4 regions of the Actinoallomurus oryzae genome follow, and region 4 is predicted to be linked to each of the others. Evidence: riboswitches for the same ligand, from Rfam matches in the RefSeq annotation. Region 4 holds a riboswitch; each other region holds the start of a gene.
What was found. A riboswitch is a leader RNA that binds a small molecule or an ion and turns the genes downstream of it on or off. The one in region 4 is predicted to bind cobalamin.
Positions count from the first base shown of each region.

Region 1: another riboswitch for cobalamin. It lies ahead of ABEA10_RS27395 (CbtB domain-containing protein); the one in region 4 lies ahead of metE (5-methyltetrahydropteroyltriglutamate--homocysteine S-methyltransferase).
Region 2: another riboswitch for cobalamin. It lies ahead of nicT (Nickel transporter NicT); the one in region 4 lies ahead of metE (5-methyltetrahydropteroyltriglutamate--homocysteine S-methyltransferase).
Region 3: another riboswitch for cobalamin. It lies ahead of ABEA10_RS35485 (magnesium chelatase subunit D family protein); the one in region 4 lies ahead of metE (5-methyltetrahydropteroyltriglutamate--homocysteine S-methyltransferase).

Region 1 is NZ_BAABHF010000029.1:6,142-13,294, reverse strand. It holds gene ABEA10_RS27425 (enoyl-CoA hydratase/isomerase family protein) at 4-756, shown strand; gene ABEA10_RS27420 (AMP-binding protein) at 753-2,279, shown strand; gene ABEA10_RS27415 (acyl-CoA thioesterase) at 2,276-2,695, shown strand; gene ABEA10_RS27410 (amidohydrolase) at 2,695-4,281, shown strand; gene ABEA10_RS27405 (GNAT family N-acetyltransferase) at 4,281-4,727, shown strand; gene ABEA10_RS27400 (TetR/AcrR family transcriptional regulator) at 4,724-5,380, shown strand; cobalamin riboswitch at 5,548-5,702, shown strand; gene ABEA10_RS27395 (CbtB domain-containing protein) at 5,742-5,957, shown strand; gene ABEA10_RS27390 (CbtA family protein) at 5,989-6,627, shown strand; gene ABEA10_RS27385 (ribonucleoside-diphosphate reductase subunit alpha) at 6,842-7,153, shown strand, end outside.
Region 2 is NZ_BAABHF010000016.1:183,113-190,265, forward strand. It holds gene ABEA10_RS11525 (metal ABC transporter permease) at 1-336, shown strand, start outside; gene ABEA10_RS11530 (metal ABC transporter permease) at 333-1,160, shown strand; gene ABEA10_RS11535 (superoxide dismutase) at 1,377-1,979, opposite strand; gene ABEA10_RS11540 (MerR family transcriptional regulator) at 2,024-2,551, opposite strand; gene ABEA10_RS11545 (FAD-dependent monooxygenase) at 2,623-4,125, shown strand; cobalamin riboswitch at 4,196-4,363, shown strand; gene nicT (Nickel transporter NicT) at 4,390-5,478, shown strand; gene ABEA10_RS11555 (SCO4651 family lipoprotein) at 5,770-6,615, opposite strand.
Region 3 is NZ_BAABHF010000045.1:73,417-80,569, reverse strand. It holds gene ABEA10_RS35515 (alpha/beta hydrolase) at 1-626, opposite strand, end outside; gene ABEA10_RS35510 (DUF397 domain-containing protein) at 755-865, opposite strand; gene ABEA10_RS35505 (helix-turn-helix domain-containing protein) at 895-1,779, opposite strand; gene ABEA10_RS35500 (DUF6504 family protein) at 2,284-2,559, shown strand; gene ABEA10_RS35495 (GNAT family N-acetyltransferase) at 2,588-3,169, shown strand; gene ABEA10_RS35490 (LLM class F420-dependent oxidoreductase) at 3,181-4,206, opposite strand; cobalamin riboswitch at 4,316-4,437, shown strand; gene ABEA10_RS35485 (magnesium chelatase subunit D family protein) at 4,495-6,573, shown strand; gene cobO (cob(I)yrinic acid a,c-diamide adenosyltransferase) at 6,573-7,153, shown strand, end outside.
Region 4 is NZ_BAABHF010000016.1:290,829-297,981, reverse strand. It holds gene ABEA10_RS12040 (MarR family winged helix-turn-helix transcriptional regulator) at 1-270, opposite strand, end outside; gene ABEA10_RS12035 (MFS transporter) at 393-2,030, shown strand; gene ABEA10_RS12030 (MmcQ/YjbR family DNA-binding protein) at 2,119-2,514, opposite strand; gene metE (5-methyltetrahydropteroyltriglutamate--homocysteine S-methyltransferase) at 2,659-4,956, opposite strand; cobalamin riboswitch at 5,084-5,304, opposite strand; gene ABEA10_RS12020 (hypothetical protein) at 5,401-5,685, shown strand; gene ABEA10_RS12015 (GNAT family N-acetyltransferase) at 5,727-6,998, opposite strand; gene ABEA10_RS12010 (ArsR/SmtB family transcription factor) at 6,995-7,153, opposite strand, start outside.

The DNA of each region.
Region 1 (7,153 bases), on a different contig from region 4:
GCGGTGACGTCTGTGGTGGAGTTCGCCGTCGAAGACGGCGTCGCGCGGATCCGGCTCAACCGCCCGCACCGGCTCAACGCCGTGGTCCCCGAACTGGTGGACCAGCTCGTACGCGCCCTGGCGCGGGCGCGGGCGGAGCGGGTACGGGCCGCCGTGCTGGCCGGCAACGGCCGGGCGTTCTGCTCGGGCCATGATCTGAAGGCCGAGGCACCGGTCCTGGAGGCCGGGGCGAGCCGCGAGCGCCTGGACCGCATCCAGGAGGTCACGCGGGAGATCCGGCGCGCTCCGTTCCCGGTGGTCGCGGCGGTGCACGGGTACGCCCTGGGCGCGGGCTGTGAGTTCGCCCTGGGCTGCGACCTGGTGGTGGCCGCCGAGAACGCCAGGTTCGGCTTCCCGGAGGTCGGAGTCGGGCTGAGCGTGACGGGTGGGATCTCCCGGCTGCTCACGTCCGCCGTCGGCGCGCTCAAGGCCAAGGAGCTCATCCTGCTCGGCGAGCACTTCGGCGCCGCGGAGGCCGCCCGGTACGGGCTGGTCGCCCGGGTCGTCCCTGACGGCGAGCACGAGCGGGCCGCGCTGGAAGTCGCCGCCGACCTGGCCGCCAAGCCGCCGTACGCCCTCGCCCTGGCCAAGCACGCCATCGACCAGGGCATCGACGGCACGGTCGAGGACGCGTTCGCCCGCGAGGTCGCCGACGCGCAGCTCACCGAGTACGCCGGTGAGGCGGACCGGGCTCAGGAGGAGTGGCGCGGCCGATGACGATCACGGATGTCGCGACACTGGTAGTGCGGGCCGCCGAACGCCGGCCCGACCGTACGGCGTGGACCTTCGACCAGACCGGGGAGTCGCTCACCTTCGGACAGGTCGCCGACCGCAGCGCCGCCCTCGCCCGGACGCTCGCGGGGCTGGGCGTACGGCGCCGGGACCGGGTGGCGGCACTCCTGCCGAACATCCCGGACTTCCCGCTGCTGTGGCTGGCCCTGGCCCGCCTCGGCGCGACCCTGGTCCCGGTCAACCTCAACTACCGCTCGCACGACGCCGGGCACGTGCTGACCGACTCGGGGGCGAAGCTGCTGGTCACCACCGGCGCACACGCCGAGCTGGCCGACCGGCTCGGCGTACCGGTCCACTACCTCGGCGACCCGACGCCGGAGGCGGAGGCTCCGCTGGACCGCAGCCGGCCCGAGGACCTGCTCAACATCCAGTACACCTCCGGCACCACCGGCCTGCCCAAGGGCTGCCTGCTCTCGCACCGCTACTGGACGGCGCTGGCCGACAGCATGGTGACGGCCTTCCCTCACCTGGGGGAGAACGACGTCATGCTCACCTGCCAGCCGTTCTCCTACATCGACCCGCAGTGGAACGTCCTGGCCGGGCTGCGTTCCGGCGCCCACCTGGTCGTGCTGGACCGGTTCCACCCCGCCGCCTTCTGGGCGAAGGTCCGTGAGTACGGCGTGACCTACTTCTACTGCCTCGGCATGATGCCGGCGCTGCTGCTGCGGATGCCGTCCGACCCGCGCGACCGCGACCACGCGGTGCGCGCGATCCAGTGCTCGGCGATCCCGCCCACGCTCCACCGCGAGCTGGAGGAGCGCTGGGGCGTGCCCTGGTACGAGGCGTTCGGCATGACCGAGACCGGGGCCGACCTGCGGGTCGAGCCGGACGACCACGACGAGACCGTCGGCACCGGCTGTATCGGACGGCCGCTGGCGCACCGCGACGTCCGCATCGTCGACCCGGCCGACGAGCCGGTCGAACGCGGCTCGGTCGGCGAGATCGTCCTGCGCGGGATCGGCCTCATGGACGGCTACCTCGGCCATGAGGAGGCGACCGCGCGTGCGTTCCGCCGCGGCTGGTTCCACACCGGTGACCTGGGCCGGATGGACGAGCAGGGCCGGGTCTACTACACCGGGCGGCTCAAGGACATGATCCGGCGCAGCGGGGAGAACATCTCCGCCACCGAGGTCGAAGAGGTCCTGCTGCGGCATCCGGCCGTCCGCGCCGCGGCGCTGGTGCCGGTCCCCGACGAACTGCGGGGCGAGGAGGCCAAGGCGTACGTCGCCACCGACGGCACGGTCTCGGCCGCCGAGCTGGCCGCCTACTGCGACGAGCGCCTGGCCTACTTCAAGGTCCCGCGCTACTGGGAGCTGCGCGACGAACTGCCGATGACGGCCTCCCAGCGCGTGGCCAAGGGCGCGCTGCCCCGCGAGGCCGCCGGCGCCTACGACCGGGCGACGCGCATGAGCGGGCGGGTACGTCTGGTCAAGGAGGAGGACACATGAGCGAAAAGGCCCACTTCGCGTGGGACAGCCCGGTCTTCTTCGACGAGATGGACCCCAACGGAACCCTGCACAACAGCCGCTTCGCCGTCCACGTCGAGCGGGCCCTGTCGGCCTGGAACGAGGCCGAGGGCATGGGCTGGCGGCGCCTGGAGGACCGGCACGAGGACCTGCGGTACGCCGTACGCGCGTTCGCCATCGAGTTCCACGCCCCGGTCGTGGCGCCGGGTGCGATGCGCGTCGAGCTGTGGCTCGACCGGGTCGGCACCACCAGCGCGGTCCACCGCTTCCGCTGCGCGAGCCCCGCCGGGGCGCCGGAGTTCGCGACCGGCCGGCGCACCATCGTCAAGATCGGCTCTTCGGGCGCCGAGCCGTGGGGCCCGTGGTTCCGTGCGCTCGCCGAGAGGTACGTGACCTGATGCGCATCGACACCATCCTGACGAACCTGTCGGCCGTCACGGTCGACCCGGCCCGTCCCTCGGCCCGGCGTATCGGCATCCACCACGGCCGGATCGTGGCCCTCGACGACGAGCTGGACGGCGTCACCGCCGCCGACGTCGTCGACCTGGCCGGAGCGACGGTCGTGCCCGGCTTCGACGACGCGCACAACCACATGATCCTGTTCGGTCTCTCACTGACCGAGCTCGACCTGTCCACCCCGCCGATGCACACCCTGGAGCAGGTGTACGACGCGGTCGCCGAGCGCGCTCGCAGCCAGCCGCCGGGCACCTGGATCATCGGCTCCGGCTACGACCAGAACAAGCTCGGCGGCCACCCGCACCGCGACCGCCTGGACGCCGTGGCACCCGACCACCTGGTCTGGCTGCGGCACACCTCCGCGCACATGTCGGTGGTGGGCGGCCGGCTGCTGCGTGAGATCGGCGACCGGCCGCCGGACGGCGGCGTCGTCCACCCCGACACCGGGCTCCTGGAGGAGGCGGCCCAGCAGCTCGTCCGCGACCTGCGGTACCCGCTGCCGCGCGAGCAGCTCGTTCAGGCCATCGCCGCCGCGAGCGAGCGCTACCGCGCCGAGGGCATCACGTCCTGCACCGAGGCCGGTATCGGGCTGGGCTGGATCGGCCATTCACCGACCGAGGCCGCCGCCTATCAGGACGCCCTCGACGGCGGCGCACTCGGCGTCCGGGTACGCCTGATGGTCACCGGCGACTCCACCCACCCGATCGAGGGAGCCCCGGGCGCGCTCGGGCTCGACCTGGGGTTGCGTACCGGGTTCGGCGACGACCGGCTGCGGCTCGGGGCGGTGAAGGTGTTCGCCGACGGCTCGCTCATCGGACGGACCGCGGCGATGCACGACGACTACGCCGACCAGCCCGGCAACCGCGGCTACTTCCAGCTCCCCGCCGAAGAGCTGCGGGAACGCATCGTCGGCGCGCACGCGGCGGGCTGGCAGGTGGCCGCGCACGCCATCGGCGACCGCGCCATCGACCTGGTCCTGGACGCCTTCGAGGAGGCGCAGACCCGGTTCCCGCGCCCCGATCCCCGGCATCGCATCGAACACTGCGGGGTGGCCGGCCCCGGTCAGGTCGCCCGCCTCGCCGAGCTGGGCGTCATCCCGGTGCCCCAGCACACCTTCGTGGGCCAGATCGGCGACGGCATGCGCGCGGCGCTCGGAGAGGAGCGCGTGCGCTGGTGTTACCGACACCGTTCCCTCCTGGACGCCGGGCTCGTCGTCCCCGGCAGCTCCGACCGGCCCGTCGTACGCGGGGCTCCGCTCCTCGGCATGCGCGCCATGGTCGGCCGCCGGACCGAGAGCGGCCGGCCGTTCGTTCCCGAGGAGGGAGTCACCCCCCTGGAGGCGCTGCACGCCTACACACTCGGTTCGGCCCGCGCCGCGTTCGAGGAGCGCCGCAAGGGCAGCATCACCCCCGGCAAGCTCGCGGACCTCGCCGTACTGTCCGCGGATCCCACGTCCACCGCCACCGAGGACATCGCCGGCATCCGCGTGCTGGCCACCCTCGTCGGCGGACGGCTCGAGGAGGTCTGATGCCCGTACGACCCGCGGAACCCGCCGACTTCGAGGAGATCTGCGCCCTGCTGCTGGCCCACGCCGCGCACGAAGGCGTCGCCGACCGGGTGCGGCTGGACCGGCAGGAGACCTACGAGGCGCTGTTCGGGGAGCATCCGGTCGCCTGGGCCCACATCGCCTCGCCGCCGGACGAACCGGACGCCGTCGCCGGGTTCGCGCTGTGGTACCCGACGTTCTCCTCCTGGGACACCCGGCCCGGCATCTGGCTGGACGACCTGTACATCAAACCCGAGTACCGGCGGTACGGCCTCGGCCGCGAGCTGCTGTCCGCCCTGCGGTCGCTGACCCGCGGCCGCCTCGAATGGGACGTCGCGCACGGCAACGACGCGGCGGAGAGCTTCTACCGGAGCATCGGCGCCGAGCCCGTCGGCGGCTGGACCCGCTACCGGTGGAACGTCCGGTGAGCCGGCCGCCCCAGCCCGACGGCCGGGTCCGCGCCGCCGCGGTGGCGCTGTTCGCCGCCAAGGGCTTCCACGGGACGGGCATCCGTGAGCTGGCCGACGCGGCCGGCCTGTCCTCGGCGACGCTCTACCACTACATGGGGACCAAGGAAGACCTGCTCGTCGACATCATGCAGACGAGCCTGGACCGGCTGCTCACCGCGGCGGGCCAGGTCCTGACGGAGTCACCCTCACCGGTGGCCGCGATGAACGGCCTGGTGCAGACCCACGTCGTGGCTCACGCTCTGCGGCGGTCCGAAACGCTCGTGGTCGACACCGAGCTGCGCGCGCTCTCGCCGGAGCGCCGCCGTCCGATCGTCGCGCTCCGCGACGAGTACGAGGACCTGTGGGAATCGGTCATCGAGAAGGGCCAGGCGGCCGGCACGTTCCAGGTCCCGGACCCCTCGGTGGCACGGCTCGCCCTGCTGCAGATGTGCAGCGGCGTCGCCAACTGGTACACCTCGGGCGGCCGGCACGCCCTCGCCGAAGTCGCCGAGACGCACGCCCACCTGTCCCTGGCCATGCTCGGCGCCGCACCGGACCCCGGCCTGCCGCCCGCCGGCCACTACATCCGCCTGGTCACCGGCGTCTGGGGCGACGACGCCACCGCGGGCTGAGACACGCCCTAGGAGGCACGGCCAGGCGGCGCAGCACTCCCTGACCGGCGGTCGCCGTCTCGGCCCCGCGCGGGTCGAGCGGTTCGTCGTCACCGGGAAAGCGGGCCTGCCGGGTCGCGGCGGTGGCCGCGTGGGTGACCAGCAGAGACGAACGGCCATGGGGTGCGACCTCCCGCGATGTTGACGGTCCGGAACGCCGGTCGTACGCTCCGGACGAACGTGATGGTAAGAGGAAGCCGGTGCAAATCCGGCGCGGTCGCGCCACTGTGATCCGGCCCACGGGCCGGGAAGTCAGACCCTCCGCCGTCAGAAGCGCTCCACCCGTGACAGGGACGCCGGATCCCTTTAGGAGGCTCTTGCGATGACCACCTCGACGCTGCCCACCACCCGTACGACACCCCTCGTCGTGCCGGGCGCCCGGGCCGCTCTGTGGCTGTTCGGCACCGTGCTGCTCTGCCTGGCCGCGTACTACTTCATCGGCGTCGACCAGGGCGCCACCTCGGTGTTCGGCGACAACATGTACATCCACGAGTTCGTGCACGACGCGCGTCACTTCCTCGGGTTCCCCTGCCACTGATCCCGCGACACCGCACCCGAAGGAGTACGCCGTGGAACGGCGATTCATCGTGCGTGGGCTGCTCGTTGGCGCGATCGGAGGGATCCTGGCGTTCGTCTTCGCCCGGATCTTCGCCGAGCCGCAGATCCAGGCGGCCATCGACTACGAGAGCGGGCGCGACGCCGCCCAGGCCCTGCTCGACAGGGCGGCGGGCATCACCCCCGAGGCCGCGGGGTCGGACCTCTTCAGCCGTACGGTCCAGGCCAACGTGGGGATCGGCGCCGGCGTCATCGTGTTCGGTGCCGCGATGGGCGGCCTGTACGTGGTGGCCTACCTGCTGGCCTGCGGCCGCACCGGGAACCTGCGGCCACGGACGCTGGCGCTGCTGGTCGCCCTCGGCGGCTTCCTGGGCTTCTACCTGATCCCCTTCGTCAAGTACCCGGCCAACCCGCCCGCGATCGGCCACGAGGAGACGATCCGCGCGCGGGGCGGCCTGTACCTGCTGATGGTCGGGTTCTCCATCGCGTTCCTGGTCCTGGCGGTCTTGCTGTTCTCCTTCCGCCTGTACTCGGTGGCCGCCCAGGCGATCATGTGGGCCGCGATCGGCCTGTGCTTCGCGCCGATGGCCGAACGCCTGCTCGCCCGTGCGGCCGGTGAACCCCGGTCCGTGGAGGCACCGGCCACGGCATAAGGCCCGAGCGAGAAGACTCCCGGCAGGTCGGCCGCCGGGAGTCTTCGGCATGCCCGCGTACAGGGGCACAGCGATGACGCACCCAACATCTAGGGGTGCTGTGGTGTGGATGCCACTACATGTATGGTTCTCGTGTTCCTTGTGTGCCTGTTGCCTCTGCGGCAATCGGTGCCAGAGGGAACCCAGTGAAAGAAGCTCGCGAGGAAGAGAGCACGTGACACAACAGCTCATCGCGCCGCCCGCGTCGGACGGCGATCCGGAGCGCACGCTCGCCGTGGAGATCGAGCGTGCCTGCGCCGGTCTGCCGGACGCCGACCCGCTCCGCGTCGGCGACGCCGGCGACCTGGCCGAGGCCGTACGACGGGCCGCCGCGCTGGTGATCACCGACCCTGCCTACTCGACGGTGGCGGCGCGCCTGCTGGCCCGGTCGATCGCCGAGGAGACCGGGCCGGTGACGTTCACCGAGTCCATCGCGGCGGCCTATGAGCAGGGGCTGCTGAACGAGGAGACCGCCGGGTTCGTCGCG
Region 2 (7,153 bases), 110 kb from region 4:
GCCCGCCTGTGGACTCATCGCATACCCGCCATAACCGCTGTCGCGGTCCTCACCGGATCGACCGGCGGCCTCATCGGCGTACTCGTCTCCAACAGCTACGACGTCGCCGCCGGTGGCGCGATCACGGTGGTGACGGGCGCACTGTTCACGCTCTCCCTCGCCGTCACGACGGCACGGCGCGCCCGGGTCTCGCGACGCCGAAGCGGATCACGCGGCAGCGTGCCGCCTCTGCCGGATCGCCACCGAGGAACGCGGCGCGATGTTCCGCCGGCCCTCCCTTGCATCGGCCACATGAGTGAAAAACGAAAATTGTTGTCAATCAGGAGAGACCGATGACCGGGTTCGGCGTCCGGGCGGCAGCCGAGTTGATCTTCACGGGAGCGACCTGCGGAAGCCTCGGTGTCCAGGTCGTCCTGCGGCGCCTGGCGTTCTTCACCGAGACACTCGGCCATGTCGCGTTCCTCGGCATCGTCGCCGCCACGATCGTGGGCTCGGATATCAAGCTGGGAGCCGCGGTCGCCGCGGCGGGCGCGGTGGCGCTGTCCGGCCGAGGCCGTATCGCCTCCGGTCAGCCCGGCCGGCAGTCCGGGATCCTGGTCAGTGGCGCGCTGGCGCTCGGCGTCGTGCTGATCTCCAGCCGGCAAGGCTTCAGCAAAGACCTGACCGCAGCGCTCGTCGGATCACCTTTGACCGTCACGACCGGCGACATCGTGGTGGCAGGCATCGTGGCAGCATGCGTCGTAGCGGTGCTCGCGGCCGTGCACAAGGAACTGCTGCTGGCCGCCTTCGATCCGCACGTGACACAGGCTTTCGGCTACCCTGCCCGTCTGATCGACACGGGACTGCTGAGCTTGCTCGCGGTCACCGTGGTGACCGCCGCCCCGGCGATCGGCGCCACCCTGCCACTGGCGCTGCTCGTCGGCCCGTCCGCCACCGCCCTGCTGTGGACCCGCCGGGTCGTGCCCGCCACGGTACTCGGCGGCCTGCTCGCGGCCGGATCAGCCGCGGCCGGGCTCGTACTCTCGCTGCACTACCGCCTCGCGGCCTCCGCGGCCAGCGCCATCCTGTGCGGAGCGCTTTTCCTGCTCACTCTCGCCGCCGTCCGCCTCGGCCACCTGATGGCCGTGTTCACCCGTAGACAGGCGGCCGGGCCGATCTGACGGCCGAACCGCACCGTCCGGACGAATATCACGACGAGGGGCGAGAAATGCGACCCGGTACGGGTCGGTGAGGGAATGCACCGCGCTCAACGCGGTTGCATCCTGATGCAGATCGATCTCGATCAACCATCGCGGCTCCCGCGATGTGGGCGGCGCCCGCCGGACCGGCAGAGACATGTTCGCAGCACGATCACCGGTTCGGCGGGCGCCGCGGTCTCATTTGGCGCGGGCCGCCTCGAAGCGCGCCGTGACGTCGCTCCAGTCGACCAGCGACCACAGCTTCTGGACGTAGTCGGGGCGTACGTTGCGGTACTGCAGGTAGTAGGCGTGTTCCCAGGCGTCGAAGACCAGCAGCGGCGTGGTGTTCATCCCGACGTTGCCGTGGTGGTCATAGACCTGCTCGACCACCAGCCGCCGGCCCAGCGGCTCCCAGGCCAGCACCCCCCAGCCCGACCCTTGAACGCCGGAGGTCGCGGTCGACAGCTGCTTGGCGAACGCGTCGAAGGATCCGAAGTGCTCATCGATCGCCGCGGCCAGCTCACCGTCGGGCCGGTCCCCGCCGTCCGGGGACAGGTTGTCCCAGAAGATCGTGTGCAGCACGTGCCCGGACAGGTTGAACGCGAACGTCTTCTCCAGCCCGACCAGACCCCCGAACCGCTCGGACTCCCGGGCCTCCTCCAGCCGCTCCAAGGTGTCGTTGGCGCCCTTGACGTACGCGGCGTGGTGCTTGGAGTGGTGCAGCTCCAGGATCTCCCCGGTGATCGCGGGCTCCAGCGCCGCGTAGTCGTAGGGCAGATCCGGCAGTGAGTAGGTAGCCATGGGAGCACTATTGCAAATAGGTTGCAGCTACATCAAGCTTGCAATTACTCGCCACTGCACGCGTGTGCGAGCCCCCATGTCACGCGGCCCGTGGACGGCACCGGTGGTGACCGTCCCGCCAGGTTTAAGCCAGCCGCTCCGCGGGTGCCGAGTGCGGCGTTGACGGCCTGGCCGAGTTCGGCGCGCAGGTGGGTGCATTCGCGTACCGGATCCGCTTTCGGGCAGGTGAGCAGGTGTTCCAGGAGTTGCTGGGCGGCCTGCAGGTCGTGGATCCGCTTCGTGATCGTCTCGATTGAGGCGATCAATACCTCTCGCCCCGAGGGCTCGCCCGAGTCCGGGGTCTCGGCGATCAGCGCGGCGGTGCCGGTCAGGCTGACCAGACCGCGGTGGTGCAGTCGCTGGATGAGCGCGAGGCGGCGCAACTCCGCCTGACCGTAGTGGCGCACGTTCCCCCGGCGCTCGGCCGCGGGGAGTAGGCCGAGGTCGTCGTAGTACCGCAGCGTCGATACCGGCACATCGAAGCATCGGGCGACCTGGCTGATCGAGTAGCGCTCGTCTTCCACCCCCGTCATCTTGCACTCAAGCCGACTTGAGCGTGCAGCGTTGTCGCCCATCGCCCCGAGAGACGTGATGGAGGTAGGCGATGAATATCGAGGAAGTGCCGGTGCTGGTGGTGGGCGGCGGGCCGGTCGGCCTGACGACGGGGATGTTCCTCGCCCACTGGGGCGTCCGGCCACTGGTCATCGAGAAGCGAGACGCGATATCCACGGTGCCGCGTGCGAGCACGAGCCTTCGCACCCTGGAGGTCTTCCGCTCCGTCGGCCTGGGACCGGTGCTGGAGCAGGTCGGCTGGGAGGGCGGCCCTCCCCTGCGGACGGTGTTCAAGGACCGTGGGCTCGGCGTCACCCTCCACGAAGGACGGCTGCCTGCGCCGTACGCCGAGCGGCTCAAGACCTGCAGCCCGGTGAACCCACGCCTCGTCCTGACCCACGACCAGGTTCAGCGCCTGGCGCTGGCGGAACTCCGGCGCCACGGCGGCGAGGTCCGGTTCGGCGTACGGCTGGTCGACCTCGCCGCCCATACCGATCACGTACGTGCACGGGTCGTCGATGTCGCCACGGGCCAGGAACGACAGGTCAGGGCCGCTTACCTCATCGGCGCCGACGGGGCCGGCAGCGACGTGCGCGCCAGGCTGGGGATCACCATGCCCGACCGCAGCGTCATCTCCCATCTGAACACCGCGTTCTTCCGCGCCGATCTCGGGCCCGTCCTGCGGGATTGGGGGACGCACATGTGCTTCGTGCGCAACGACGCGGTCTACGCCACGTTGATGTCGAAGAACGGCCTGGACCAGTGGTCCTCGCACATCATGGACTATCCGGGCAAGCCGGACGGTCTCGCCGACCTGACCGAGGCAAAGACGCTTGAACTGCTGTCAGCCGCGATCGGGGACGGAACGATCCCCATCGAACTGCACACCGTCAACGCGTGGGAGGCCGCCATCGGCATGGCCTCCTCCTTCCGGCAAGACCGCGTCTTCCTGGCCGGTGACGCCGCCCATGTACAAAGCTCGGCAGGCGGACTCGGCATGAACACCGGAATCCAGGACGGGCACAACCTCGCCTGGAAGCTCGCCGCGGTCCTGCACGGGCCGTTCACCCCGGCGCTCCTGCGCACCTACGAACCCGAACGCCAGGCCGCCGCCCGGGCCTCCCTGTCTCTCTCCCGCCGAATGCATCAGGGCTACCAGTCGCTGGAAGGCGACCCGGACACTCTGTACGACAAAGCCGCCGTCGACTACCTGCGAGGCATGATGTTCTACGGCTATCCCCCACACGACGGCACCATCAATGTCCTGGACGACATCGTCCGGCCCGGCCACCGCTTCCCGCACCGCTGGACAAGCCCCGCCGGCCAGGTCTCCACGCTCGACCTGATCGGCTCGCACTGGACCCTCTTCACCCCAGCCGATCGCCGGCGATGGCGAACGGTGACCGGTTCAGCCGGCGTCGACCTGCCCGTCCACGTGCTTCCCACGATGGACGACACCGCCCTCGTCAGGCCCGACGGCTTCGTGGCCTGGCACGGCACCTCACGAAAGTCGCTCCTCGACGCTCTCCATGACCTGGGACTGAGGCACCAGTGACCGACACGCCCTGACGACTCTGCGCGGCGGGTGCATGATCAACCAGCCTTGCAGGCTTCGTGCTTCCGTCGTACGTTGTGAGCGCCGTGGTGTTCGGGAAGCCGGTGAAGGACCGGCGCGGCCCTCGCCACTGTGATCGGGTGCACTGTCCACGCATGCCACTGGGCCCGTTGGGCCTGGGAAGGCGGGCGGTGCGAGACCCGTCAGCCAGGAGACCGGCCACGGCACCGACGCAGTCGTCCACGAGGTGCTGGAAGGCGAACCATGACCTCCCGTCTGTCCACGGTCCTTTCCGCGTTGAGCAGACGGGACTGGCTCCGTCTCGCCGGGCTGCTCGGCGTCATCGCCGCGCTGCACGTCGTCGCCTGGGGCGTGCTGATTCTGCTGGTCGCGCCCCAGCATTACACGATCGGCACCAAGGTCTTCGGCGTCGGTCTGGGCGTCACCGCATACACCCTGGGCATGCGCCATGCCTTCGACGCGGATCACATCGCCGCGATCGACAACACCACCCGCAAACTGATGGCCGACGGCAAGCGCCCTGTGTCGGTCGGGTTCTGGTTCGCGCTCGGACACTCGAGCATCGTCATCGCGATGGCCGCGCTCATCACCCTGGGCACGCACATCGCCGGCACTCTCATGAACCAGGACTCTGAGACCCATCAGACACTCGGGCTGATCGGTACGAGCATCTCCGGCGGCTTCCTCTATCTGATCGCCTTCCTCAACCTGCTCGCCCTGATCGGCATCCTGGCGGTCTGGCGCACGATGCGCCGTGGCGAGTTCGACGAGCAGGCGCTGGAGGCACGGCTGGACCAGCGCGGTTTGTTCAACCGCTTCCTCGGCCGCCTCCTGCGCGCCATCGGCCACCCCGCCCAGATGTATCCGATCGGCCTGCTGTTCGGCCTCGGCTTCGACACCGCCACCGAGATCACCGTGCTCGTCCTGGCCGGCAGCGGCGCCGCCGGCGGCCTGCCCTGGTACGCCATCCTCATCCTGCCCGTGCTCTTCGCCGCCGGAATGAGCCTGTTCGACACTCTCGACGGCACCTTCATGAACTTCGCCTACCACTGGGCCTTCGCCAACCCGGTCCGCAAGGTCTACTACAACCTCACCATCACCGGCCTGTCGGTCGCCGTCGCGTTCGTCATCGGCACCATCGAAATCGTCGGCCTGCTCCACGACGACGCAGGCCTGGACAGCCCGGTGACCAACTGGGTCGCCGGGCTGAACCTGGACAACGTCGGCTTCATCATCGTCGGCCTGTTCGTCGCCGTCTGGGCCGCCGCGATCGCCTACTGGCGGCTGGCCAAGGTCGAGAACCGGTGGACCTCACGACCCGACGAGGGCTGACGCGTCGTTCATCGGTTTTCCGGGATACGGCGGCTGACATCGGCGGCGTAGGTCATCCAGTCGCCGGAGGATGCGCGTTGCCGTTGGACTGCGAATTTGATGTGGATGCCGAGCATGCGGGCGAGGATGGCGGCGGGGACCTCGGTGGCGAGTTGGAAGAGGCGGTGGAACGGGTGGGGCCGGGCTGGATGCCGATCTGGTGGAGGCGTTCGGCGAGGCGGTAGAGGCTGATCGGCCGGCCGGGGCGGCCCCACGGGTCATCCTTCCCGCGGGCGCCGCTCGGGCTGAGCGTCAGATCGGGATGTTCTTCGTGGCAGGGCCGGGGAGGTTCTTCAGGTCGTTCGAGGGCGGCGTGGTGATCGAGACCGGGGTGTCGAAGGTGGAGTAGTTCATGGTCGCGTTGATCCGGTGCTTCGCCCCGCGTTTGCCGACCATGTTGACCTTGCGGACCAGTTGGTGGTCGTCGATCCAGACTTCGAAGTACGGGGTGGTGCCGAACGGTCCGTAGACCGCCTGTGCCTCGGTACGTTCGGTGGGGTCCAGCTTGGCCAGCGCCTCGCTGAGGGCGAACGTTCCCTGGTAGCGGGTGGTGGCGGTCCCGCCCGTCGTCTCCCGGCCGACCAGGTGCACGTCCTTGGACGCGGTGAACATCCTGGCGTGCAGCAGCGGGTCCGGCTGGTGGATCTGGGCCAGCAGGGCCACGACGTAGGTGTCGGTCGGCTTCAGCCCGCTGAGCGGGATGCCGATCCAGGATTTGTGGATGACCTCGAGCAACTTCCGGTTCTTGATGTACAACTTGTCCCCGAGCAGGAGCTGGGTCGAGTCCGAGGTGGCGTTCCCCTCCTCGTCAAAGAAGGGGACGGCGTACTTCAGGGCCTGGTCCTTCGACCGGCTCGTGATCTCGCCGAACAGGTGTTTCCTGGTGCTGCCCACGACGGTGGAGACGGAGACCGAGGCCTGGTAGGTCTGCACGGAGCGGAGCCGTTTCGCCGCCTGGTCCAGCGCCTCAGCCGCCGTCACGGGCGAACCCTCGACGCGGCTGGTCTTCTTCCCGCTTCCGCTCGCCGAGCATCCCATCAGCGATACGACCAGCGCGAGCCCGGCGGCACCGGCCATGTATCGACCGGCCATCGTCATCACAGCGCGTTCCTCCGATTCACGGCCACGACGTCGTGGCCACTATCAGGACGCACTGCGATGCCGATCCGGTTACCCGCCGGGAGCCTGCGCGTGTTCCCTGACACGCGACCGTCCGCTCCGTGCGCTGTGCCCGGTCGCGCCGGCCGAACCTACAGCGGCTACGTCGCTCGCACGATGGAGACCATCGGTGGCCCGGGTGTCGGCGGCCGATGCTGATTCCTCGCTCGTCGCCTCTTTGGCGGGGCTATCCGGGCCTGTGAGCGTCAGGCCTCCGCCTTCGCTTCGGCCGGCCACTTGTCGCGTGCACTGAGCAGCAGCGCGCCGAAGCTGTCGTTGGGCAACAGGTCGCCGCCGCGTTCGCAACGTGCCCGCGTTGGTCGGCATCTCGGCCCAGCCGTCGCTGACCAACAGGAAGTTGCGGTAGCTGGGCGGCAGCGGGACGCCGAGTCGCTGTCTCGGCGGCGCGGACCGCGTCCTCGCCCGCAGGCTGTGTGCCGGGCCGTTCGGTGCCCGGAACACTTTCCTTGCAGTCGGC
Region 3 (7,153 bases), on a different contig from region 4:
CGGAAGTCGGTCAGGAAGGCCTCCACCGACCCGTCGTAGGAGTCGCGCAGCTGCCGCGCCGCCTTGGGGAAGTGCGGCCGGTAGCAGACGTCGAAGAGCGCGTCGCCCGCGTGGGTGGCCAGCGCGCCGAACACGTCCGGCCGCAGCATCGGTGCGATCATCGCGCCGTAGCCGCCGCTGGACTTCCCGCTGATCGCGCGGTGGTCGCGGCTCGCCAGCGTGCGGTAGCGGGCGTCGACGTAGGGCACGACCTCGTCGCACAGGTAGGAGTGGTAGCGCCCGGTGCCGGGCGAGTCGAGGAACTGGCTGCCGCCGACCGAGGTCCAGGCGTCGACGTAGACGACGATGACCGGCGGGGCCTCTCTCCGGGCGAACACCTGGTCGGCGAGCTCGGGAAAGGTCGGCCGCCACGGCGCGCGGTTGTGCCACATGGGCAGCTGGCCGGTGTAGCCCTGGATCACGTAGACGGACGGGTAACGCCGCTCCGGCTCTTCGTCGTACCCCGGCGGGACGTACACCTCCAGCGGGCGCTCGTGCGGGTCGCCGAGAGGGTTGCCGCGCAGCAGGTCACTGCTGAGGATGTGCTCGTCGATGCGTCCGGCGAGTTCGGCCGACCAGGGCAGCATTCGTGCTCCTTCGCTCGGTTACGCGTCCGACCGTATCCCGCGCCCGAGCCTGTTCTCCCCACCGGCCGACCGACCTCCCGAGGACGGCCGCGGGGGACCGACCCCCGCGGCCGTTCGGAGCAGTTACGTCAGTGCTCGCTCACGATTTCGAGGACGCTCACTTCGACGCAGTCCGCCCCCTGCGAGCTGCGGCTGCTCGTACGCCAGCCGGTGTCCGCGAGATCGGGGTCGCAACCCATCCCCCACCTCTCCTTTCATGGTGAACCGATCATCCCCGTGGGTACGGGGACGTTTTCTTGAACTCATCGGCGATCGCGGCGATGAAGTCGGTCGACTCGTCCGGCGGCAGCGCGGCGGCTCGTAGATGGTCGAACCAGGTGGTGTGGCGGCGGACGTCTCTGTCCTTCTCCAGGAAAATGTTCCCCGCGGGGGAATCGACGTACACGACGTCCAGATCCGTCGGGTCGGGGAAGCCGATGATGGTGAAAGCGCCGCCGAGCCCGGGATGGGCGCCGCGGGCGAACGGCAGCACTTGGATCGTGACACTGGGGAGTTCGTCCGCCTCGAGCAACCGCGCGAGCTGGGCGCGCATGACCGTGACGCCGCCGATGGGCCGGCGCAGCACCGCCTCGTCGAGCACGGCCCACAGCTCCAGGGTGCCGGCGTCGGCGAGCATGGCCTGGCGCCGCTGGCGCAGGGAGATCATCCGGTCGATGTTGGCGGGGCTCTCGGTGGGCCGCCCGACCTTGATCAGCGCGCGGGCGTACTCCTCGGTCTGCAGGAGCCCGGGAACGAGGTGGGTCTGGAAGGTGCGGAGCGAGGCCGCCGAGGCCTCCAGCCCGACGTAGGTGTCCAGCCCCGCGGACAGCACCGATTCGTACTCGGTCCACCAGCCCCGCTGCTGGGCGTCCTTGGCCAGGGTGAGCAGCTGCTCGCGCTGGGCCTCGTCGCCGACCTTGTACAGGTCGAGCATGTCGCGCACGTCCCTGATCCGGGCGACGGACTTGCCGGTCTCGATGCGGCTGACCCGCGACATCGAGCATTCGAGGTGCTTGGCGACATCTTCGATCATGAGGCCCGAGGCCTCACGCAACCTGCGGAGTTCCATGCCCAGTCGGCGACGGCGGACGGTGGGGCTTTGCACGTCGGACATCGAGCACCTCCAGAGCGACCGTCCGGGACGGGGAGTTGAACGAGGGGTGGTGGACGGAAAGAGGAGCCGCTGCGGGCGGTGGCGGCGGACGACGGATCATCGGTCCGGGGCCGTTGACCGCTGAGGAAGCGTAGGCCGGATCGAAGGGAGATGGACGGAGTTTTTGCCCGACACTACCGCTATGCCTCATTTAAGCGGATTGTCGTGAAAATAAGCGTTACGCACCGTTGTCGTACGAGTACCTCTTGCCACGACATCGCACTTTACCTGTTCAATGCTATGTCGCTCATCCTTTTGTCGGGTAGCGGAGCTCCGAAACGGTGATCTGACGGTGCGGGACGCCGGATCCGCACGGCGCGTCGCGGTCGGATCACCGATCGGCGCCGGTCACCCTCTTCCCAAAACACCGATGCGAACGTATGTTCGATGACGCCTGTCTTCCCCCGGGCACTTCGGCGGCGTTCGACCGGGAAGGCGGCGACGAGACGTGTGGACGGTGTCCGGATGAGCCGGGCGTACGGCGACCCGGTCGAGGTCTGGCGGGCCGACGGCCGGCCGTCACGGTTCGTCTGGCACGGGCGTCTCTACACCGTGCTGCGCGTCCTGGACCACTGGGTGACCAGCCGCGACTGGTGGCGCGACCGGAACCCGGACGCCGAGGAGCCGGCCGCCCGGGAGTTCTGGCAGGTGGAGGCCACCCCGGACCACGAGATCGGCGTGTACGAGCTCCGCTACGACGAGGCGAGCGACACCTGGATGCTCTCCCGCGCCTGGGACTGAACCCGCCGGCGTCTCGTAGTGTTCACGCGTGATCAATGCGCGGGTGGTCCTGCGGCCCGTCACGCAGGCGGACCTCGAGCTCTTCGAGGCCGAGTTCTCAGGTCCCGAGGGGACCGGCGTCCATCAGTGGTTCGGGTACCGCAGCCCCGTCGACCTGCGGCGCCGCTTCGCCGAGACGGGCCTGCTCACGCCGGACGGCGGCACTCTCACGGTCTGTGAAGAGGGCGGCGACGTCGCGGGCCGGGTCGAGTGGTTCAAGAGTTCGTGGGGGCGTCCGGAGACGTCGTGGTGCTGGACCGTCGCGATCGGGCTGCGGCCGAGCCGTCAGGGCCGGGGGATCGGCACGGAGGCGCAACGGCTCCTGGTGGCCTACCTGTTCGACCACACGCGTGCCCAGCGGATCCAGGCCTTCACCGACAGCGGCAACCTCGCCGAGCAGCGGGCCCTGGAGAAGGCGGGCTTCGAACGCGAGGGCGTCCTCCGCCAGGCCCAGTGGCGCGCCGGACACTGGCACGACCAGATCCTCTACTCGACGCTACGTCCCACAACGGTGGGTGACGAAGGTCGGGGTGCTGACAAGCCGGGAGAACGGCCCGCTCGTTCTGGATAGGGCGCCGGCGCTTACGCGGGTACCATGGCGCGGATCGCCTTGAGGGTCGGTTCGTCCTTCACGCCGGCGATCAGCAGGGTGGTCACGGGGGAGTCCAGCCACAGCTCCAGCCGTTCGCGGATGCGGCCCAGGGGGCCGAGCAGGGAGATGGCGTCGGCCAGGGCGTCCGGGACGGCCTTGACCGCCTCGTCCCGGCGGCCCGCGAGGAACAGGTCCTGCACCCGCGCGGCCTCCTCGGCGTACCCCAGCCGGCCGATCAGGTCCAGGTGGAAGTTGCGGTCGCGGGCGCCCATGCCGCCGATGTAGAACGCCAGCGGGATCTTGGCCACCTCCAGCGCGGCCGTCAGGTCGTCGGTGACGATCGTGGTGACGGTCGCGGCGATCTCGAAGCCGTCCGGGCGGTCGCGCAGTGACGCGCCGAAGACCGGTTCGATGCGCTCCGGGTCGACGAACAGCGGCAGCCAGCCCTGGGCGATCTCGGTCGATAGCGCGACGTTCTTCGGGCCCTCCGCGCCGAGGTAGACCGGGATGTCCGGGCGGACCGGGTGCGCGATCGACTTCAGCGGTTTGCCCAGGCCCGTCACCCCGTCGCCCACCCCGTACGACCGCAGCGGCAGCGGGTAGTGCGGGCCGGGACTGGTCACCGGGTCGGCGCGTCGCCACACGTCGCGCAGGATCTGGACGTACTCGCGGGTGCGAGCGAGCGGACGGGCGAACGGCACGCCGTACCAGCCCTCCACCACCTGCGGCCCGGACGCGCCGAGCCCGAGCGTGAGCCGTCCGCCGGACAGCGCGTCGAGGGTCAGCGCGTGCATGGCGGTGGCGGCCGGGGTGCGTGCCGACATCTGCGTCACCGCCGTGCCCAGGCCGATCCGCGAGGTGCGCGCGCCGTACCAGGTCAGCGTGGTGAAGGCGTCCGATCCGTACGCCTCCGCGGTGAAGACCTGGTCATAGCCCAGGCGCTCGGCGGCGAGCACGGTTTCGGTGTCGTCCACGGGGTCCCGCTGCCAGTAGCCGAGGTTGATGCCGAGCCTCATGCGCACCTCCGGAAGAAGTAGAACGTGTTCCATTCAAACAGGAACAGACCGGCACACACCTGTCGAGGACGGATCGGCTGTGTGCGATGCTGTGCGTCGGCGGTACGCGGAGGAACCCGGTGAGACTCCGGGGCTGTCGCGCAACTGTGACCGGGGAGTTCGCCCTCACCGACGGCCACGGCGTAAGCCGGAAGGCCGAGGGCGGGTGACGATCCGGGAGCCAGGAGACTCCGGCCGCCACCTGCAGGCCACCTACGGGCGCGCAACCCGAGGAAGGACGAACACCGGGTGAACACCTACCCGTTCTCCGCCGTGGCGGGGCTCGAGGACCTCAAGCTCGCCCTGCTGATCAACGCGGTGTCGCCGTCGGTCGGCGGCGTCCTCGTACGCGGCGAGAAGGGCACCGCGAAGTCGACCATCGTCCGTGCGCTCGCCGGGCTGCTGCCGGCCATCTCCGCCGTGGCGGGCTGCCGGTTCTCCTGCGACCCGGACGCGCCCGACCCCGAGTGCCCCGACGGCCCGCACGACGACGCGGAACGGCAGGAGCGCCCCGCCCGGCTCGTCGAGCTCCCGGTCGGCGCGTCGGAGGACCGCCTCGTCGGCTCGCTGGACATCGAGCGGGCGCTCACCGAGGGGGTGCGCGCCTACCAGCCCGGCCTGCTCGCCGCCGCGCACCGGGGCGTGCTCTACGTCGACGAGGTGAACCTCCTCCACGACCACCTGGTGGACCTGCTGCTGGACGCCGCGGCGATGGGGCAGTCCTACGTCGAGCGCGAGGGCGTCTCGGTGCGGCACGCCTCCCGGTTCCTGCTCGTCGGCACCATGAACCCCGAGGAGGGCGAGCTGCGCCCGCAGCTGCTCGACCGGTTCGGGCTGACCGCCGAGGTCGCCGCCACGCGTGACCCCGACGAGCGCGCCGAGGTCGTACGCCGGCGCCTCGCCTACGAGGCCGACCCGGCCGGGTTCACGGCCGACTGGGCGCGCGCCGACGCCGAGCTGGCCTGGCACATCCGGGCCGCCCGCGACCGTCTCCCCGAGGTCGTGCTGTCCGACGGCGCGCTGCGGCAGATCACCGCGGTCTGCGCGGAGTTCGAGGTCGACGGGCTCCGGGCCGACCTGGTGATGGCCCGCGCCGCGATCGCGCTGGCCGCCTGGCACGACCGCGGCGCCGTCACGCCCGCCGACGTACGCCTCGCCGCGCGCCTCGCGCTGCCGCACCGGCGGCGCCGTGACCCCTTCGACGCGCCCGGCCTGGACGAGGACCGGCTCGACGACGTGCTGGACCGCACCGGCGACTACGACACCGAGGAGGACCCACGGCCCGGCTCCAGCCGGCCGAAGCCTCCCTCGCCGCCGGTCCCCGAGCCTCGGCCGCCGGCCGAGGAGGACGGCTCGGAGATCACCACCGAGGACCCCGAGCCCGAGCCCGAACCCGACCCGGACACCGATCCCGACGGCCCGGGTTCCGGCACGCCCCTGCCCGACGCGGTGGACCTGCCGGCCGAGGGGGCCCTGGTCGACATCGGCCAGGCGCTGTCGGGCAACGCGGCGTCCGGCGCCGACCGGCTGAAGACCTCCCCGGCCGACGCCGCCTACCGGCCGCGGCTGTTCGTCGTGCCGGGCATCGGCGAGGGCGCGCCCGGCCGCCGCTCCCGCTCGCGCACCCCGTACGGCCGTACGACCGGCGCCCGGCCGGGCTTTCGCACCGTGCACCTCGCCGGCACCCTCTTCGCCGCCGCGCCCCATCAGCGGTCGCGCGGACGCAGCGGACCGGGCCTGGTGATTCGCGCCGACGACATCCGCGAACCGGTCCGCGAGGGCCGTGAGGGCAACCTCGTGCTGTTCGTCGTCGACGCCAGCGGCTCGATGGCGGCCCGGCGGCGCATGCGCGCGGTCAAGGGCGCCGTGCTCAGCCTGCTCCTCGATGCCTACCAGCGGCGCGACAAGGTCGGCCTGGTCACCTTCCGGGGTCGCGACGCCGAGACGGCGCTGCCGCCGACCTCCTCGGTCGAGGCCGGCGCGCGCCGCTTGGAGGACCTGCCGACGGGAGGCCGTACGCCGCTCGCCGCCGGGCTGCTGCGGGCCGCCGGCGTGCTGCGCGCCGAGCACCTGCGCGACCCGGCACGGCGCCCGCTCGTCGTCATCGTCACCGACGGCCGCGCGACGCACGGCTCGGTCGACGACGCGCTGCGCGCCGCCGCCCTGCTGCGGGATGCCGCCTCGGTGGTGGTCGACTGCGAGAGCGGCCCGGTGCGCCTCGGCCTCGCGGCCCGCCTCGCCGAACGCCTCGGCGCCGAACTCGTCCGCCTGGAGGACCTGCCCGCCGACGGCCTGGCCGGCGTCGTACGCGATCGGAGGGTCGCCTGATGCCACAAGGCAAGCCGGAGAGCGTGCCGGACGACGGGCTGACCACGCGGCAGCGGCGCAACCGCCCGCTCGTGATCGTCCATACCGGCCAGGGCAAGGGCAAGTCGACCGCCGCCTTCGGGCTGGCGCTGCGCGGCTGGAACCAGGGCTGGCCGATCGGGGTGTTCCAGTTCGTCAAGTCCGCCAAGTGGCGCATCGGCGAGGAGCGCGCGCTGCGCGTGCTCGGCGCGTCCGGCGAGGGCGGGACGGTCGCCTGGCACAAGATGGGCGAGGGCTGGTCGTGGATCCAGCGGCCCGGCACGGAGGACGACCACGCCGCGGACGCCCGCGAGGGCTGGGAGCAGATCAAGCGCGACCTCGCCGCCGAGACCTACAAGCTCTACGTCCTGGACGAGTTCACCTACCCGATGAAGTGGGGCTGGGTGGACGTGGACGACGTGGTCGCCACGCTGGCGGCGCGCCCCGGCCACCAGCACGTCATCGTCACCGGCCGCGACGCCGACCCCCGGCTCCTGGAGATCGCCGACCTGGTCACCGAGATGGGCAAGGTCAAGCACCCCATGGACGCCGGGCAGAAGGG
Region 4 (7,153 bases):
CCGCAGGACGAGGCCGCGGCTCTCGAGAACGCCGACCATGTCGGCGGCGCTCTGGTCGGTCACGAACGCGTTGCGGGCGAGCTCGGCCGTGCTGAGGTCCGACCGGCGCTCCAGAACCGTCAACGCCGTGTACTGCAACGGCGTGATGGACACCGGGCGCAGCACCTCGTCCAGCCGGGAGCGTACGGCCAGCTCCAGCTGCTTGACCAGATAGAGCAGGGACGTCCGCGCCTTCGCGTGGACGTCGCCGGAGGTGGCGGGGTCGGTCACCCGTCCATCTTCCCCGGATTGCGGCGCAACGGAGAAAAACCCAGGAAACCTGTACATCAATAGTGATGCGTGACACAGTCTCTCGTTGGCAGCATCCGGGCTCCTCCGTTCCTGGAGACGCAATGAGCGATCTCACCACCGCACCGGCCAGCCGGCACGCGATCACCACCCCCTTCCTCACCCCCGGCACCCGCGTCGCCACCGCCCTCGCGGTGCTGGTGGCGCAGGTCGGGCTCGCCATCCCCGCCGTCCTGAACGGCCTGTTCCAGCAGGACCTGCACACCACATCCGCGCAGCTCACCTGGATCTCCGACGCTTTCCTCGTGCCGGTGACCTTGCTCGAGCTGAGTTTCGGCGCCCTCGGTGACCTCTTCGGCCGCAAGCGCCTGCTGATCGGCGGCAGCCTGCTCATGGCCGTCGGCGAGTTGATCAGCGTGCTCACTCCGTCGGCCGGCACCTCGAACACCGCGGCCATCGCCACGCTGTGGACAGGGCAGGCGCTGACCGGCATCGGCGCGGCGGTCCTCTTCCCCACCTCGCTGGCGATGGTGGCCGCGGGCACCCACACGGCGAAGGACCGGGCGCGAGGCATCGCGGTCTGGTCCGCCGCGTTGTCGTCCGGAGGGTTCGTGTCCCCGCTTCTGGGTGGACTGGTCACCAAGATGTCCTGGGGCGACGACCCGACGGCGACCTGGCGCTGGGCGTTCGTCGCGGTCTTCCTCCTCGCCCTGATCAGTGCGGCCGTCGCCCTGACCGCCCGGAACTCCTCCGCACCCGAGGGCCGCTCACTGGACTGGCCGGGGCAGATCACCGTCGCCGTCTCGTTGTTCGCCCTCCTGTTCGCCGTCATCCAGGGCGCCACGAGCGGTTGGTCGAGCCCGTGGGTGATCGGCGGTTTCGTCGTCGCCGTGGTCTTCTTCGCCGCGTTCATCGCCGCCGAGCGGCGGTCGCCGGCTCCGTTGTTGCGGCTGAGCCTGTTCGCCAACCGGGCCTTCGCGGTGAGCTCCCTCGTGACGGTGCTGGGCATGTTCGCCTTCCTGGGCACCGCCTACTCCACCAGCATCCGGCTGGCGGCGATCCAGGAGTTCTCGCCCCTGGAGACGGCCATCGCGTTCGTCCTGTTGCAGGGCTTCGCGCTGGTGCTCATGCCGGTCACCGCGAAGACGATTCACTCGTACAACCCGCGCTGGGCGCTGGGCGCCGGCTTCCTGCTGATCGCGGCCGGGGACTTCTGGATCGCCGCCCAGTCGGCGGTCGACCGGTCCCTGTGGCCGATCGTCGCGCCGCTGGTCCTGGTCGGTATCGGATTCGCGTTCGCGCTCTCCGGCGTGACCGCCGTCGCGGTCAACACCGTGCCCAACCACCTCGCCGGCATGGCCTCGGGCACGACCAGCCAGCTGCGGGACTTCGGCTTCACACTCGGCCCCGCGGTCATCGGCGCGATCGCGTTGAGCGCGGCCGCCTCCGAGATCCAGCACAAACTGCACGCCAGTTCCGCGCTGCGGGCCGCGATGGAGAAGTTCGGCGCGAGCGCACCGCCCGAGGCCGTCGGCGCGGTGAACTCCGGCCCGCTCGGCGCCAACGCCGTCGCGGGCAACCCGATCCAGAACGTCGCCTTCCACGCTCTCGACCACGCGTACGCGATCGGCTACGTCGTTTGCGGGGTCTCCGCGCTCGTCGCCGCACTACTGGCCGCGGCGGGAATGCTCGGCGGTGCGGCGCGTCGGCCCCTGGTCACCGAGGAGTCGCTTCATGACTGATCTGGTCGCCGGGGCCAACACTTGTGAGACGTAAAGCGGCAGGGCGGCCACTGGCTGGATTCATCTTCACCGACCCGGGCGCGCTCGTTCAGCACGGATCAGTGCCGGACGATTCGCCGGCCTCATCGAGGTCGCTGACGAGCGCGTCCGGCGCACGCATACGCCACGCGTCGGTCACGAGCTCTTCCAGACGTTCGACCTTCACCTCGGCCAGGCGCAGCATCACCAGGGGCAGGCCGTCGTAGCTCGGCGTGGTGAAGAAGAGGTCGGGCTCGCCCAGCAGGAGAGCCTGCTTCTCGGCCTCGTCCCCGACGTACAGCACCGCGATATCGGTTCGGATCAGGCGCGGCCTCCCCGGCGTGCGCTCGGGGTAGGACCAGACGAACCCCTTGTCGGCAACCCGGAAGTCAAAGCCGTCACTGTCAATCTCCACCACGTGAGGCAGAGCCAGCGCCAGCCGGCGCACATCGTCGGCGTCAGCCACCGAGATCCCTCCCAGAGCGCACGATCCGCATGTGCCGAGGCTACGCGCCGGCGACCGCATCGCGGGCGAGGGGCACCCTCGCCGGCCGCCGGCCGTCGGCATCGAGTGAGCGGGGGCGGACACCGGGTGTCCGCCCCCGCTCGTTCAGGAGTTCTGGGAACGGCGGAGCTCACGGGCCGCGGTGGCCAGGTTCTCCAGGGACGCGCGTACTTCGGGCCACCCGCGGGTCTTCAGGCCGCAGTCGGGATTGATCCACAGCCGTTCGGCGGGAACGGCCCGTAGCGCGGCGCGGATCAGGGCCGTCATCTCCTCGACGTCCGGGACGCGGGGGGAGTGGATGTCGTACACGCCGGGGCCGACTTCGCGGGGGTAGCCGGCGGCGGCGAGTTCGGCGGCGATTCGCATGTGGGAGCGGGCGGCCTCCAGGCTGATGACGTCGGCGTCGAGGGCGTCGATGGCGGGCAGGATGTCGCCGAACTCGGCGTAGCACATGTGCGTGTGGATCTGGGTGTCGGTGCGGACACCGCCGGTGGTGAGGCGGAAGGCCTCGGTGGCCCAGGAGAGGTAGGCGGCGTGGTCGGCGGTGCGCAGCGGGAGGGTCTCGCGCAGCGCGGGTTCGTCGACCTGGATGATCGCGCTGCCCGCGGCCTCCAGGTCGGCGACCTCGTCGCGGAGGGCGAGCGCGACCTGGCGGGCGGTGTCGGCGAGCGGCTGGTCGTCGCGTACGAACGACCAGGCGAGCATGGTGACGGGGCCGGTGAGCATGCCCTTGACCGGGCGTTCGGTGAGCGACTGGGCGTACCGGGTCCAGCGGACGGTCATCGGGGCGGGGCGTGCGATGTCCCCCGCGAGGATCGGCGGGCGTACGTAGCGGGTGCCGTAGGACTGGACCCACCCGTGCTGGGTGGCGACGTAGCCGGTGAGCCGTTCGGCGAAGTACTGGACCATGTCGCTCCGTTCGGGCTCGCCGTGGACCAGCACGTCGAGGCCCGCCTTCTCCTGGAAGGAGATGACCTCGACGATCTCGGCCTCGATGCGCTCCTCGTACGTGGCGGTGTCGATGCGGCCGGCGCGCAGGTCGGCGCGGGCGCGGCGCAGCTCGTCGGTCTGGGGGAAGGACCCGATGGTGGTCGTGGGCAGTGGTGGCAGGCCGAGCCGGGCGCGCTGGGCGGCACCGCGTTCGCCGTACGGCCGGGCGCGGCGCGTGTCGTCGCCGGTGACGGCGGCGGCTCGGGCGCGTACGGCCGGGTCGCGGGTGAGCGGTGAGGAGGCACGGGCGGCCAGGCGGGTGCGGTTGGCGGCGAGTTCGCCGGCGATGGCCTCCGTGCCATGCGACAGCCCGCGGGCGAGTGTGGCGATCTCGGCGGTCTTCTGACGGGCGAAGGCGAGCCAGTCGCGGATCCGTGGGTCGATGCCGTGCTCCAGGCTCACGTCGAGCGGAACGTGCAGCAGCGAGCAGGACGCCGCGACGTCGACCCGGTCGGCCAGGCCGAGGAGCGTACCGAGGACGGACAGGGACTTGGCCAGGTCGTTGATCCAGATATTGCGGCCGTCGACGACGCCGGCGACGAGGCGCTTGCCGAGCAGGCCGCCCGCGGCGGCGATTCCGTCGAGGTTGGCGGCGGCGGGCCCGGTGAGGTCGAGCGCGAGCCCCTCGACCGGTGCCTCGGCCAGGACGGGCAGCGCTTCGCCGAGCCGGCCGAAGTAGGAGGCGACCAGCAGTTCGGGCCGGTCGGACCGCTCGCCCAGCTCGCGGTACGCGCGCGCGACGGCCTCCAGCTCCGCGGGCGTACGGTCCTGCACGAGCGCGGGTTCGTCGAGCTGCACCCACGTGGCGCCGGCGGCGCGCAGGTCGGCCAGCACCTCGGCGTAGACGGGCAGCAGCCGGTCCAGCAGCGTCAGCGGCTCGAAGTCGGCGGCGACCCCGGGGGCGGGCTTGGCCAGCAGCAGGTACGTGACCGGTCCGACCAGCACCGGCCGTACGGCGAGGCCGAGCGCGCGGGCCTCGGTCAGCTCGGCGACCTGCTTGGCCGAGTTCGCGCGGAAGACCGTTTCGGGGCCGAGCTCGGGGACGAGGTAGTGGTAGTTGGTGTCGAACCACTTGGTCATCTCCAGCGGCGCCGCCTCCTGGGTGCCGCGGGCCATCGCGAAGTAGCCGTCCAGGGCGTCGGCCCCGACCGCGGCGCGGTGGCGTTCGGGGATGGCGCCGACCATGACGCTGGTGTCGAGCATGTGGTCGTAGTAGGAGAAGTCGCCGGTGGGGACCTCGTCGATGCCGGCGGCGGCGAGCCGCTGCCACGTGGCGCGGCGCAGGTCGGCCGCGGTGGTGTGGAGGGCCTCGGCGCCGAGGCGGCCCTTCCAGTAGCCCTCGATGGCGCGCTTCAGCTCCCGGTCAGGACCTTGCCGGGGGTAGCCGTACACGGTGGCGGACGTTGTCGTCACAGCACTCTCCTTCGCGAGCACCTCTGCGGATGAGTCCGGGGCCGAGGACGCGAAGGAGCACACCAGGAGCTACCTGGAATGTCCGCCGACCCGCCCTCGAGGTCACCGAGCTCTCCGTACGCGCGGGTCGCGCGTACGGGCAGTGGCAGGTCTTCGGACTCGCGGACACGCCTGCCGGGGCAGGCACCTACTGGCCGTCGCTTCCCGGACCCGTACGTCGGGCCCAGTGCGTGGTGACGGCGGTCGTTTCCGCTCACCGCTGCGGGGCAGTCCCGGACTCACACCGGGTTCCCTCTTACGACGCGTCTGCCTGGCGGGCAGGGCGAACCAGCTGCGCGACACAGCCTACGGGATGGGACCCGGACGCGACCGGCACGGGGGATGCCCCACTCTTACCGGCGCGACCGGCGACCGCCGGGTCGGTGCCGCGCTCACAGACAGTTCGTGCAGGCCGGAGCGGCCGTTCTGCTGAGCTCGTGCTCGGCCGGGGGGACGGATTCGGGCACGCCGCGCAGGGGCGGCATGGCGCGGGCCTGGCTGTCGGGCATCGGCCTGAGGCGTTCCAGAGCCGTCGGCGGGCAGGTCGTGCGCCGGTTCGATGACCGCTGGGACGGTGGATCGTCCGGCAGCGGCGAGTGGCACCTCGACACTCTGCGCGAACAACGATTCACCGAGACCCGCGAGATCTGGTGCTCACCGAGCGACGTCCTCATCGCGGCCCTCCGCTAGAAGCGCCGAGCGCCGTGAGGCGGAGAGACCCTCGTCGCCTCTCAGCCCGGCTCCACAGTGGGGCTGCGACGTTCGATGAGGACTACGTCGCGCCATCGTCCGTGGTGGCGGCCGATGCGTCGGCGGGTTCCGACGGTGCGGAATCCGGCGCCGGCGTGGAGGCGGAGGCTGGCGGTGTTGTCGGGGAAGATGCCCGATTGGATGGTCCAGATCCCGGCGGTCTGGGTGGAGTCGATCAGAGCTCGGAGAAGGGCGGCGGCGATGCCGCGGCGGTGGTGCCCGGGGTGGACGTACACGGAGTGTTCGACGACGCCGGCGTAGACACAGCGGTCGGAGACCGCCGTGGCGGCGATCCAGCCGAGGACCTGGCCGGTGCCGGTGTCGGTGGCCACGTGGCGGTGCAGCGGCAGCTTGGCGGCGTCGAATGCTTCCCAGGTGGGGGTCGTGGTCTCGAAGCTGGCGTTGCCGCCGTCGAGCCCGGCCTGGTAGATCGCCAGGACGTCTTCGGCGTCGCCGGGCCGCATGGGCCGGATCACGATGCCGTCCGGGGCCGCGGGCTTACCCGCTTGAACGATCGCTGAGTGCAGACCAGGGGCGACCTGGTGGGTGGGCGTAATGGTCGCGGTGGTGAACCCGGCGGCGAGCAGCCGGTGGCGGTACTCGCTGAGGGTGAGGGTTCCGGCGGCGCAGCCGACGGCCTGTTCGGCCGTGGTGCGTTCGGCCGGGTCGAGGTCGTGGGCGGCGATGACGTCGGTGACGCCGAGGCGGCCGCCGGGGCGCAGGACGCGGAAGGCCTCGGCGAGCACGCGGGGTTTGTCGGTGGACAGGTTGATGACACAGTTGGAGATGACCACGTCGACGTGCGCGTCCGGCAGGGGGATGTCCTCGATGTGGCCACGGAGGAACTCGACGTTGCCGATCCCGGCCTCGGCCGCGTTGGCGGCCGCGAGTGTGAGCATGTCGGGGCTGGCGTCCAGGCCGTAAGCCTTGCCCGCCGTGCCGGTGCGCCGGGCCGACAGGATGACGTCGAGCCCGCCGCCCGAGCCGAGGTCGAGGATGGTCTCGCCGGAGGCGATGCCGGCGACGGCGGTGGGGTCGCCGCAGCCCAGACTGGCCCGCAGCGCCGCCTCCGGAACCGCCTCATCGGCGCCATAGCGGGCAGCGCCGAAACAGCCTTCCTCTTCGCGCTCGCTCGTCGTGCACGAGTCGGCGGGGGCCTGCCCGGCCAGGGCCTGGCGGGCCAGCCCGGAGTAGCGATCCACGATCGCCTCACGTGCATCCTCGAGGCTGCGGCCGGAGAGGTGCTCGGTCATCGGGTTCCCCCTGTCTCACAAGCGGCGGCGTCGGGCTGGGTGGGGACGGGGCGGCCCATGACCACGTCGGCGGCGGTCGGGAAGCAGCGCACGCAGGTCTCGTTGATCCGGTAGTACCGGGCGGTCCCTCGTTGCTCGACCAGCACGAACCGCAC